Regions from separate parts of the Neptunomonas japonica JAMM 1380 genome, predicted to be linked through region 1. Evidence: predicted binding sites of a transcription regulator. Region 1 holds the regulator's gene; each other region holds the start of a gene.
What was found. Region 1 encodes FNR, which switches genes on or off when oxygen is low (the NO sensors DNR and NnrR bind a similar motif). Its sites were predicted from a motif close to TTGATNTANATCAA; they were not measured.

Region 1 (4,341 bases):
CGCTCACTGCTTAGGGATGTGTGGCGGCATTGCAGCCACCATTGCTCTAGGACAAAAACACAGCCGTATTCCAAACCTTATAGGCTACAACTTCGGTAGACTCATCAGCTACAGTATAGCAGGGGCATTAGTCGGCTCCCTTGGGATATTAATTCAAGATAGCACTCTGGCCATTGCTCTTCGCACAATTGCTGGCTTATTGCTTATCACAATGGGCTTATATGTTGCCCAATGGTGGAAAGGCCTAACTCATGTTGAAAAACTTGGCAGCAAGCTATGGTCTAGCATTCGCCCCACCGCCAGCAAACTGCTCCCCGTAAGGAACATAAAACAAGCGCTATTGCTTGGCTTTTTTTGGGGATGGCTACCCTGCGGGCTTATTTACAGCACCCTTATATGGGCAGCAACAGCACAGGACCCTATCCAAAGCGCCAGCCTGATGTTCGCTTTTGGTATTGGTACACTACCGGCTATGCTTAGCACCGGAATGCTCGCCAAACAGATGCAAACGCTCTTAGCCAACCGTAATGTGCAACACATTGCAGGCCTAATGATTATCCTTTTCGGTTTATATACCATTCCATTTAATGGAATCCTTGGTATTTGATACGCGTCAAATTATTATCTATACCAAATGTTATACTGCAGCGCTTAATATTATGAGGAACTTATCGTGAGCCCAGACAAAACTATTTCGTGGGACCTAGATCTAATTAAACGTTATGATTTATCAGGACCTCGATATACCTCATACCCGACAGCCATCCAATTTGACGCTTCACTATCTGAAGAGCAACTTGTACTAAACGGGCAAACAACCACTGATAAGACAGCGCCCTTATCACTTTATGTGCACATCCCTTTCTGTGCTCATGTATGTTACTTCTGCGCCTGCAATAAAGTGATTAGCCGCAACCGAAAGAAAGCTCAACCTTATTTAGACACCCTGTATAAAGAGATTGAGCAAGCAGCAAAATGGTATAGCGACGGTCGAATTGTTAACCAGCTACATTGGGGTGGCGGCACACCTACTTTCATTAGCGATGAGCAAATGACAGAGCTTATGAACAAACTCAAGCAAGAGTTTAATTTACTTGACGATGATAGCGGTGATTATTCCATCGAAATAGACCCACGTGAAGCATCATTAGAAACAATGCGCACGCTCAGAAAAGCCGGCTTCAACCGAATCAGCCTTGGCGTTCAGGATGTAAACCCCGTTGTTCAGAAAGCGGTTAATCGCATTCAACCCACCGAACAAACGGCAGCCGTGCTAACGGCCGCACGTGATCTTGGCTTCAAATCGATCAACATGGATCTCATATACGGGCTGCCTCACCAAACATTTGAAAGCTTCAATGCCACCCTTGATACCGTCATTGACATGAGCCCCGACCGCTTGTCCGTCTTTAATTATGCTCATATGCCCGATCGATTCCGCTCACAAAAACACATTAATGCAGAAGACCTACCAAGCCCTGAAACAAAATTAGCCATTCTTGAGTCCACTATTAATAAGTTACTCGATGCGGGTTATGTGTATATTGGCATGGACCACTTTGCAAAACCTGACGATGAACTAGCACTTGCTCAACAGAGTGGACAGCTTCATCGCAACTTCCAAGGCTACACTACCCACTCAGATTGTGATTTAGTTGCTATGGGCGTCTCCGCCATTAGTCAGATAGGGGATGTTTATTATCAAAATGAACATGACATTAACGCCTACTCTACAGCAGTTGATACACGCGCAAGCGCTATCCGACGCGGTGTGCAATTAAGCACAGACGACCAAATTCGTCGCGCCGTAATTACACAATTAATTTGCCATTTCGAGTTAGACCCAAAACCGATAGAAAAGCTATTTTGCATTGATTTTAAAGAGTATTTTTCACAAGAGCAGTCTGAATTACAACTCTTTGCTCAGGATGGCTTGATTCAACTAGACGGGCAGCGTATTCATGTAACTGCAGCAGGACGCTTGCTGATTAGACGTATCTGCATGGCCTTCGATCGCTACATCCCGAAACAACAAGCGACACAAGGTTTTTCTCGTATCATCTAATAGATACTTCACGCCTTCCTCGAAATGTTACATAATTAGCGGCTGAGTAGCCTCTCATTATGTAACAAACACAGGAATTGGCCATGAGCGATATAAAAAAGGAAGGGAAACTGCATAGCCTGCAACAAGCCCATTGTAATACATGTAGCCTAAGCTCACTTTGCCTTCCCGTCTCATTAAACAACACGGAAATGGAAAGCCTCGATAATATTATTGAGAAAAGCCGACCTCTAAAAAAAGGAGATCACCTATTTCATCAGGGTGACAACTTCGAATCGGTTTTTGCTATTCGTGCAGGCAGCGTTAAAAGCTACACCATTACCAATGAAGGCGAAGAGCAGATCACGGGCTTTTACTTTCCAGGGGAGCTGGTTGGTTTAAGCGGTTATGATAATCAACACTACCCGGTTTCCACTAAAATAATGGAAACTACAACGGTATGTGAAATTCCCTTTGATAATTTAGATACACTTTGTGGCCAGTTACCAGAGCTGAGACGCCAAGTAATGCGAACCATGAGCAAAGAGATTAGAGACGATCAACAAATGATGCTTCTCCTCTCAAAAAAGAACGCTGAAGAGCGCGTTGCTACGTTCCTCATTAAACTCTCTCAACGCTTTCAAGCGCGCGGTTACTCTGCTCATAAATTCAGACTATCGATGTCGCGCAATGAAATAGGTAACTACTTAGGATTAGCTGTAGAAACAGTGAGTCGTATTTTTACCCGCTTTCAAAAGAACAACCTAATTCAAGTTGACGGAAAAGAACTAGACCTGCTTGACTTAGACAGTTTATATGACGTTTCTGGAGAGTGTCATGGCAAAGACACTCCTACAGAAGTAGATGTACAGCAGCTTTCTATATAGCTTACAAAACTTACAAATAAAAAAACGCCGTTCAATTAATCGAACGGCGCTAGAAATAGTTGCACAAAGAAGTAGCCATCTCTATGTGTAACCCAACGCAATGATTAAACCGTATTTTCTTTTTGTAAACATTGAGCCATATCAAGCGTTAACGTTCCGGCTTGATTGAGGAGCCATTAGTACATGTCTTACGACGAATTTTATGTCAAGTCAGTTATCCGATCATTACCTGACTGGCCAGAGCCTGGTGTAGTCTTTCGCGACATCACGCCAATTTTCAAAGACCCTAAAGCATTACGCATGGTCGCAGACGCATTTATTCAGCGGTATATGAATTCAGAACTCACACACATTGCTTGCATTGACGCTCGAGGCTTCCTCATTGCTTCAATCATGGCTTACCAAATGCAGAAACCTTTAGTACTTGTACGTAAAAAAGGGAAATTACCAGGCGAAACCGTACACCAAGAATATAAGCTGGAGTATGGTACGGCGGCCGTAGAAATGCAGATAGACTCGGTAGGCCCGGGTGACCGCGTATTAGTATTCGATGACCTTATTGCAACCGGCGGGACTATTCTTGCTGCCTGCACCCTAATAAAGAAATTAGGTGCTGAAGTAATAGAAAGTGCTGCACTCGTTGATCTTCCAGACTTAAACGGCTCTATCCGTATTCAAGAAGCAGGTGTTCCCGTTTACACCATGCTGGCCTACGAAGGTCTGTAGCCTAAATTAGAGACCTCTGTTATTGTGAGCTTTCATATAAGCTTATAACAATAATAGAGGTTCGTATGTATAAAATCCTTCTAAACACCACCGCTCTTTTACTACTCACATCGCAACCTCTCTTTGCACAAGAAGTCACGACCAAGCACGAAAATCTCACATTAAATGCACAGATGCAATTCGCCGAAGGAAGCTCCTTCGCTGATGGTGTTGTACTCATTACACATGGCACGCTGGCACATAACAAAATGGAGCTCATTGAGACGTTACAGTTATTATTAAGCGACTCAGGCCTGAATTCTTTAGCCATTAATCTAAGTCTGGGTATTAACGATAGGCACGGCATGTATGATTGCCAGGTGCCACACAAGCATAAACATACAGATGCAATTAATGAAATAGGTGCTTGGACAAACTGGCTAAAAAACCAAGGTGCCCAAAACCTTGTGTTAATGGGCCACTCTCGCGGAGGAAACCAAACAGCATGGTTCGCAACCAATAACCCCACACAAATTAAAGCCCAGGTATTGCTCGCACCCGCCACATGGACTGATGAAGGTGAAAAAAATAATTACCAGCAACGCTATTCGCAATCTCTTACAAATATTTTATCTCAAGTTGAAAAAGCCAATAAAGATACTTGGCTTAAAGATACAAACTTCATTTATTGCGCCAATAGTCAGG
Region 2 (4,341 bases), 540 kb from region 1:
CGCCCGCACTGCTCGCAACTCTAAGTCCTAATGAACTACACTCCGTTAACTCATTATCATTGGCCATCAACATACGATAAGCAGTAGGAGACGCCGCTATGTTAGTAATACCGTATTTGCGAACCATCTGATAAGTGGATTCAGAGGTAAACTCGTTTTCATTAAAGTGCGTACCATTGCCAAGCAACAAAGGCCCAATAACCGCATAGTACAAACCGTAGGCCCAGCCAGGATCGGCCACATTCCAATACACATCATCAGAGCGCAAACCTATGGCATACTTCATATACACATAAAAAGACAAAATAGCGCGCACAGGTACAGCGACGCCTTTAGCTTTGCCTACAGTGCCGGAGGTAAACATTTGCAAAAAAGGTTCATTTGCTCCAATCCGCACAGGCTCAAATTGATCTGATTGCCGAGCGAGCTCATCAGTTAATGATAAATCATCACTGCCCGTCCTAGCACTTTGACCTGATATCAAATCAGCTATCACAATCGTCGGACACGCTTTAACGGCGTCTAATTTATGACGATTATACTCATCCGTAACAATCAGTTTTGTATTAGCCATATCCATACGATAGGCGATGGCGCCTGAAGCAAAGGCAGTAAAAAGCGGTTGATAAACCGCACCCACGCGTAATGCACCAAGAATAACAATCATTAAATCCGGTGTGCGCGGCAATAATGCAGCTACACGATCACCTTTACCTATACCGTTTGAATGTAAGAAATTGGCAAATCTAGCTGACTTTTCTTGTAACTCTGCATAAGTATACTGGCTAGCAGGCCGCTTCAGTCCTTCATAGAACAAGCCAACACGGTCTGTCGTTGCCCAGCGATCACATATTTCTTCACATACATTAAAACCATCCTTGAAGCTACCAGTAAGCTGCTCTTCAATTAATGCAGGTGTAAAGTTTTCATAAAATGACTGATATTCCTTTCTGCTCATTTTATTTTCTCTTTTTATCATTCATCTGAAAGCCTGCTGCTATAGCTCATAACGTTTATATAAATAAACCCTCAGCACCAAAAGCCTCAATCTGCTCACTCGTATAGCCTAAGCTGAGAAGAGTTTCTTGATTGTTTTGACCGCACAAAGGAGCTGATTCAACTGAACGATTACTCATACCTGCTAACGAAGGCGTCGGTTTAACCTGCTTAACACCAGAGGGGCTTTCACTCATTAGTTCGCGAGCCACTGCATGAGGATGAACTAGCGCTTCGTCCATAGCTAAGACGGGCTCAACACAGGCGTCTAGGTCTGCAAAACGTTCACTCCAACATGCTTGAGTTTCTTGAGCAAAAGCTTCGCTAAGGTGTTCTTTAAGAAAAACATCATCACTGTCCATCCACTCGGGATGCCCCAACGCTTGAACAAGTACTTTACGAAACTGAGGTTCTAAACTGCCGACTGCCATATAACGATTATCGGCTGTCGCGTAGTAATCATATAAACCAGCACCGTTAAGAAAGTGTTCTTCTGCATTGATTGGGGCTTGCCCGTTAATAACACTGGGCATCATTAGGGGCTGTAACGCCATACACTGATCACTCATAGCAATATCAATATGCTGCCCTTTACCCGTTCTAGAGCGCTGAATCACAGCAGCAAGAATAGCCATTACTGCCGGCTGTGACCCTGCTGCCACATCGGCTATTTGAACACCCGATAACAATGGACCAATTGACTTTTTACCCGATGATGCAGCGATACCACTCAATGCAAGGTAGTTAATATCGTGACCCGCGCGGTCTCGATAAGGTCCGGACTGTCCATACCCAGTAATTGAACAGTAAATAATGCGAGGGTTTATTTTGCAGAGCTGCTCATACCCTAAGCCTAAGCGAGACATTACACCGGGGCGAAATTGTTCAACAACAATATCGTGATCAGCTAGCAATGCATGAATAACCTCAAGACTTTGAGGTTTTTTAAGATTCATTGCTAAGGAACGTTTACCACGATTTAAATACTCAAACGCGGCGGACTGTCCACCGATTTGAGGCTCCATTAACCGCACTAAATCTGGGCGCGATGGAGATTCAATACGCAAAACATCTGCACCCATGTCAGCGATTAACATGGTTGCGTATGGCCCCGGTAACAAGGTTGAAAAATCGAGTACTTTTAGCCCTTCTAATGGTCGAGTCAAACCGAATACCTATCCTAAACAGTGAACGCCTCACGAGTAACTACCGCGGGTATTCGTTATTATTGTTATCACTGGTATTAACACGACTGGAGATGAAATGAGTATCTTCCTTTAAGTGTTAACCCGTAATTTTATATCGCCTATTGCTATAAACGTAAAGAACTATTCACACTTTCCCTTACCTTTACGTAAAGATAAATATAAAAATTGATAAAAATCAAATAGATAACAAAACTCAATTTTGTAATACTAAAGAATAGAGATAATCTAACTTTTCTTTGATAAAGAGCAGTTTTATATGCTTATAACATTGAACTATTAGCTAGAGTCGTTAAAATGCGCGCAGACAAACTCGAGAACTTTATAAGAATGAAAAAAATACTCGTGAGTGCCTGCTTTTTAGGTCAAAAAGTTAGATATGATGGCCAACACAGCTTGCTCGAACACACTCAGATTAAACAGTGGCAAGAAGAAGGACGCATTGTTCATTTTTGTCCAGAGATGGCAGGCGGTTTACCGACCCCTCGTTTACCTGCAGAAATAACGTCTCGACACCCAGTAATGGTTGTAAACATTGAAGGAGAAGATGTAACTCCTCAGTTTTTACATGGTGCAGAACTAGCCGTAGAAAAGGTAAAAGAAGCAGGGGCATGTTGTGCCCTACTCAAAAGCCGAAGCCCTTCTTGTGGTAACCGCGAAACCTACAATGGTAAATTTAATGACACATTAACACCGGGCAGCGGTGTCACTGCGTCGGAACTTCAGCGCCATGGGATCCCTGTTTTCAATGAAAGAGAAATTGGTCAATTGATCGAGTTCATTGCGATGCAAGAAACACCTGAAGTGCTTCATCCGGAAGAACGATAAACAGCATAAAAAAGGCCAATAATAATATTATTGGCCTTTTTAATCACAGCTCAGGAGCGACTTAGCACAGCAGCTAGTTAGTCACGGTAAATTGTTTCTATCAAGTGAAATCCAAACTTGGTTTTCACTGGTCCATGTACGGTTAGCAAGGCTTTCTTAAAAACTACATTATCAAATGCTTTTAGCATCGTGCCAGGAGAAAATTCTCCAAGATCTCCGCCCTTCTTTGCAGAATTACATGTGGAATGCTTTTTAGCGAGGGCTGCAAAGTCGGCCCCTTTAGCCAACTGCTGTTTTAGCGCATCAGCTTGAGCCTTGGTTTTCACTAATATATGTCGCGCGCCTGCTCTGGCCATTATAGAGCCTCCTACCACCAATCATTCTATAGAAACGTATTTAACGGCTTAATAACACGTCATCAACTATTTACTGTTCACTAAGTTTTGCCAAGTGAGAGACATTAACGCGACATCCCGGCTTCTCTTGCCTTATGGAGTTTCTTATAGCTCTCGATCAACCTTAAGTGCTTATCAAGCCCTTCAAGCTTCATACTGGTCTTGGTTAAGCCATAAAATTTAACTTCACCTGAAACAGACCCTACGACATTTGCCATCGTATCGGCGCCATACATTCTTACCAAGTTTGGCAAATAGTCATCAAGATCTAACTCTTCATCCAAAACAATATCCAGAACAACATTGATCGCTTGATAGAATAAGCCGCGAGTCGCCGTGTTATTGTTGAAATTCATGTAATCTTGAACAAGCTCACTGGCCTCTTCATACTGTTCAAGCGCTAAATAAATAAGAATTTTAAGCTCACCGATATCGAGCTGGCCCCAAACAGTGTTTTCATCGAACTCAATTCCAATGAGCGTTTTAATGTCAGTGTAGTTATCAAGCTCACTCTCTTCTAAGCGTTCAACTAAATCCGTCAGTTCGTCATCATCTAGTGAGTGAATGTTTAAGATATCTTCTCTGAAATACAGTGCTTTGTTGGTGTTATCCCAGATAAGATCTTCAACAGGGTAGATCTCTGAATATGCAGGTACTAAAATTCTGCAGGCTGCAGCGCCTAAATCATCATGCACCGCTATATAAACCTCTTTGCCTAGATCAGCTAAGATGTTCATGAGGTTACTTGTTTCTTCCTCTGTCGTGCCTGAAAAATCCCACTCGCAGAAATCATAATCATGCTTAGCGCTAAAGAACTTCCAAGAGATGATGCCTGTTGAATCAATAAAGTGTTCAACGAAATTATTCGGTTCAGTGACTGCCATGCTATTAAAAGTAGGCGGTGGCACATCATTTAG
Region 3 (4,341 bases), 890 kb from region 1:
GATAGGCGCTTAGAGCTTATTGTTTTAGATAACCCAACACTTAATGCTTTTGCCGTTCCCGGCGGCGTTGTCGGTATCCATGGTGGGTTATTACTCTCTGCCGAAAAAGAGGACGAGCTATCTTCAGTTATTGCACATGAGCTGGCCCACTTAAGCCAACGACACTTTGCAGCACAGCTTGAAGAAACCCGCCGTAACCGCCCTTTCACCCTAGCCACCATGTTAGCCAGCATCCTTATTGCTGCTGCAGATACACAAGCAGGCGTAGCCGCCATCACTAGTTCAATAGCAGCGCAACAATCATCAAGGCTCGCTTTTAGTCGTCAGAATGAGAAAGAGGCTGACCGTATAGGTATGCAAAACCTAGCGGCGGCTGGTATTGACCCTCATGCAATGCCACGTATGTTTTCACGAATGCAACAAGCCCAACGTTTTCAGGGAGCACGCCCCCCCGAGTTCCTATTAACACATCCAGTAACAGAATCACGTATTGCTGACTCTTTAAACCGAGCCTCACAACTTCCTACAAGCCCAGCAGCAAAGCTATCACTTGATTTTGATATTGTTCGCACGCGACTCAGCGTTCATTTTGCAACGAATCCACAAAAAGCACTAAATCATTATCAAACGTCCGCGCAATCGTCGCAAACACCGCTAGCCCATTATGGATTAGCTGTGGCCGCTATTCGAATGAACCAGTTTAAGCAAGCGAAAGCCGCATTAGATAAGCTCCCTACCTCATGGAAGCAGCATTTATTTGTAAAATTAACCAATGCAGAACTACAACTCGCAGCCCAAGCATGGGTAACGGCCAGTAAACAACTGGAGGAGCTCGCTAGTCTTTTCCCAGGACACTATGCTGTTGATCAACTGCTAGCAAAAGCATATATGGGAGCAGCGCGCCCCAAAAAAGCTGTCACTGTTTTAAATAAACTAAAGAAAGATTATCCCACCGATATTAATGCCTGGTATTTATTATCCGAAGCCTTAGGACAAGCAGGCAACACCACCGCTGTACACCAAGCTAGAGTGGAATATTTTTTACTTACAGGGCAAATAGACAGAGCACTAAAACAAATTGTTTTTGCACGAAGAGAACCCCACCTCACATCATCTGATAAGGCGCGACTTCTACAATTAGAAATTGATACAAAGCAAGTCCGAGAAAACATGAAAATGGACTTTTAACTAAGCAGCCCACGTATCTTTGAGGCTAGACTAAAGAAACATACTGCTTACAGAGTTATTCAAGTAGCCTCAAGTGCAATAACAATAACAATAAGATAGTGGTGCCAAACATGAGTTATTTAACAAAACACGGTATCCCACACGTTGCTCTAGACTTCATCAATGATGATCATGAAGAAGCAGCTCGCCTCGTTTCAGAAATCAACCAAACTATTGCCAAAATACAAATAGACAGCAACCATAAAAATTTGATTCTGCCTTTACTGGAAACACTGCTTGCTCACAAAAGTGCGCACTTTGAAAAAGAAGAGTCTTCCATGAAAGAAGCTCAATTCCCTGCCATTTCACATCATAAGCAAGAACACGGCCGTCTACTTAACGAGTTGAAAGCTCTAATTGATCATTGGAACCATTATCAAGATATCCATTCACTAAAAACTTACATGAATGAAATATTTCCTTTATGGCTTAAAAAACACACGATTACGATGGATCATGCTACGGCAATTTTCATCACATCACGCTGATATCAATATTGTAATTCATCAGTACTAATGAAAGAGCTGCACCACTACAAGCGTTAATTATTTTCGTTTGATTAATATCAATCCCACCCAGCACTATGCATGGTAATTTCTTCGCATCTTCACACTCATTGATAAAGTCATTATTAAAAAGGAAAGCCCGATGCCGCTATTGGATTTATCCGCCGTTCCTCATGTCGCACTCAGCTTCATGAATGATGATCACGCGACAGCCACGGAGTTAGCTAACCAACTACATGCCGAGATAGCCTTAGCTCAAGATACTAATAATACAGCTAAGATTACAGAACTACTGACAGAACTTTATCAACATAATGTTGAACACTTTGCGCGCGAAGAGCTGCAGATGGTTGACGCCGCATTTCCACCCTATGACTGCCACAAAGGCGAGCATGAGCGTGTGCTTGCACAGATGCAAGACGTGCTAAGCACATGGCAAAAAGAACATGATTTATCACAACTAAGCCATTACTTAAGCGATGTTATGATTCCGTGGTTCATACAACATATCAATACAATGGACACCGTTACTGCGATGTTCATCAGCCGACAACAACGTTGATCAATAACGAGACAAGTAGCTATCACTAAATCACCCGGGATAACGCGGTTTCAATGACGTCCTGCGAAACCGCTTGCCCGCCTGATAGAGCAGGAATCAAGAGCGACTCTCTACAGATAGCAATAACAACGAGAGTACTATCACCCTCTTCTTTCTGCCTAAGTAATAATGCCTGGCAATCATCCTGCAGCACTTGATCAAAACGCGTACATAACTGATAAGTCACTTCATCAAGCTTATGCCGTTCTCCGTAACACATCCGATATACCGCAAGATACTCAGGCACGGTGGCTAGTTGGCGAAAAATCGCTATCAAGCGTCCAATCACTGACAAGCTATCATCACCAATAATGGCTTGTCGTTGTGACTGTACTTCTGATGATAGCTCCTCGAGTAATGCCTGCAATAGTGCCTGTTTCGTCGGGAAATTATTGTATACCGTGGGTTTTGAAACACTGGCAGTTTGCACAACCAAATCAATTGATGTGCCTTGATATCCAGACTCTGCGAACAGCTGTCGTGCTGCATCCAAAATCACTTGTTTTTTAGAAGGACGTCCGCGCGCCATAAATACCCCATTGACGCCAGTAAGAATTTTTATTATCTTTACCGAACCGTTTAGTTAATAAATTAATACATATAGGCACGATCATGAATGATGAAGGACGCTTTGGTCAATACGGTGGGAGCTTTATCCCCGAAATACTCTATAGCAGCCAACAACAACTGCTAAAAGCTTATCGCGAAGCTATGGCTGACACCTCCTTCGTTCAACAGGTCAAATCTGAAATGCAGCACTTTTCAGGACGCCCTACCCCCTTAACCTATTGCGCCAACCTTACACAAAAGATAGGCGGTGCGCAGATATACCTAAAACGTGAAGACCTAAACCATAGCGGCGCCCATAAAATGAATAATGTCATAGGCCAAGGGCTACTCGCTAAGCGTATGGGGAAAACGCGCGTTATTGCCGAAACAGGTGCAGGCCAACACGGTGTTGCCAGCGCACTGGTTGCGGCTCGCCTTGGACTGGAGTGCGTTGTCTATATGGGAGCACACGACATTGAACGCCAATACCCTAATGTTTTCTGGATGAAACAACTTGGCGCGACGGTGGTACCGGTATCAACTGGTGCCGCCACACTTAAAGATGCGTTAGATGAAGCGCTACGCGACTGGTCTTCTAGTTATGAAGACACTCACTACCTAATTGGTACCAGCTGCGGCTGCGCACCTTACCCTGAAATGGTCGCTGGTTTTCAGTCCGTTATCGGTGAGGAAGTTAAAGAGCAATCCATACAGCAGTTTGGAAAGCACCCTGATCGCATCTATGCCTGTGTTGGCGGCGGTAGTAATGCGTGTGGTATTTTCTTGCCCTTCGTCGATACACAAACAGAACTTGTTGGTGTTGAAGCAGGCGGACGCAGCAACGATCCTGGCGAGCACGCAATGCGTTTTAATACAGACCAAGCACGTTTTGGTATTGCTCAAGGCTTTGCAACACGCTTTCTACAAGATGACGAAGGCCAGTTACAACCCACGCACTCTATATCCGCGGGGCTTGATTACGTTGGCGTGTCTCCGATACTGGCTGATTTAGAGGAGCAAGGAAAGGTTCGCATGACCAGTGCTAATGATATAGAAGTCATTGAAGCCTTTAAGCTACTCACACGTAACGAAGGGATCATCCCTGCGCTAGAGTCCTCTCATGCCGTAGCGGGGGGCTTGAAAGAAGCAGCTACCATGTCGCCTGACGAACACCTAGTCATCAACATTTCAGGGCGCGGTGATAAAGATATATTCAACATAGCTAAAGCATTGAATGACGAACCGTTCACTGAATTCTTACATAGCTACTTAAAAGAGGGAGCTGCACAATGAATAAACTAACCTCATTCATACAAGAGCAAAGGCAAAACAAGCCCCTCTTGATGATGACCCATGTTGTTTACGGCTACCCGAGCATTGAAAAAAGTCTCGAGATCATGCAACTAATGCTTGAAAGCGGCGTTGAGGTTCTCGAGGTACAATTCCCCTTCTCTGACC

Region 2: the regulator FNR is predicted to act here: its motif matches at 2,370-2,383, upstream of NEJAP_RS09215 (DUF523 domain-containing protein).
Region 3: the regulator FNR is predicted to act here: its motif matches at 1,783-1,796, upstream of NEJAP_RS10845 (bacteriohemerythrin).

Annotation. Positions count from the first base shown of each region.
Region 1 is NZ_AP014546.1:1,421,976-1,426,316, reverse strand. Features, by position in the region: gene NEJAP_RS06435 (sulfite exporter TauE/SafE family protein) at 1-607, shown strand, start outside; gene hemN (oxygen-independent coproporphyrinogen III oxidase) at 674-2,065, shown strand; gene fnr (fumarate/nitrate reduction transcriptional regulator Fnr) at 2,149-2,931, shown strand; gene NEJAP_RS06420 (adenine phosphoribosyltransferase) at 3,115-3,657, shown strand; gene NEJAP_RS06415 (alpha/beta hydrolase) at 3,723-4,341, shown strand, end outside.
Region 2 is NZ_AP014546.1:1,960,872-1,965,212, reverse strand. Features, by position in the region: gene NEJAP_RS09225 (AMP-binding protein) at 1-958, opposite strand, end outside; gene NEJAP_RS09220 (CaiB/BaiF CoA transferase family protein) at 1,014-2,162, opposite strand; gene NEJAP_RS09215 (DUF523 domain-containing protein) at 2,499-3,029, shown strand; gene NEJAP_RS09210 (peptidylprolyl isomerase) at 3,107-3,385, opposite strand; gene NEJAP_RS09205 (OsmC domain/YcaO domain-containing protein) at 3,490-4,341, opposite strand, start outside.
Region 3 is NZ_AP014546.1:2,311,766-2,316,106, forward strand. Features, by position in the region: gene NEJAP_RS10835 (M48 family metalloprotease) at 1-1,188, shown strand, start outside; gene NEJAP_RS10840 (hemerythrin family protein) at 1,299-1,715, shown strand; gene NEJAP_RS10845 (bacteriohemerythrin) at 1,876-2,295, shown strand; gene NEJAP_RS10850 (TetR/AcrR family transcriptional regulator) at 2,321-2,863, opposite strand; gene trpB (tryptophan synthase subunit beta) at 2,947-4,176, shown strand; gene trpA (tryptophan synthase subunit alpha) at 4,173-4,341, shown strand, end outside.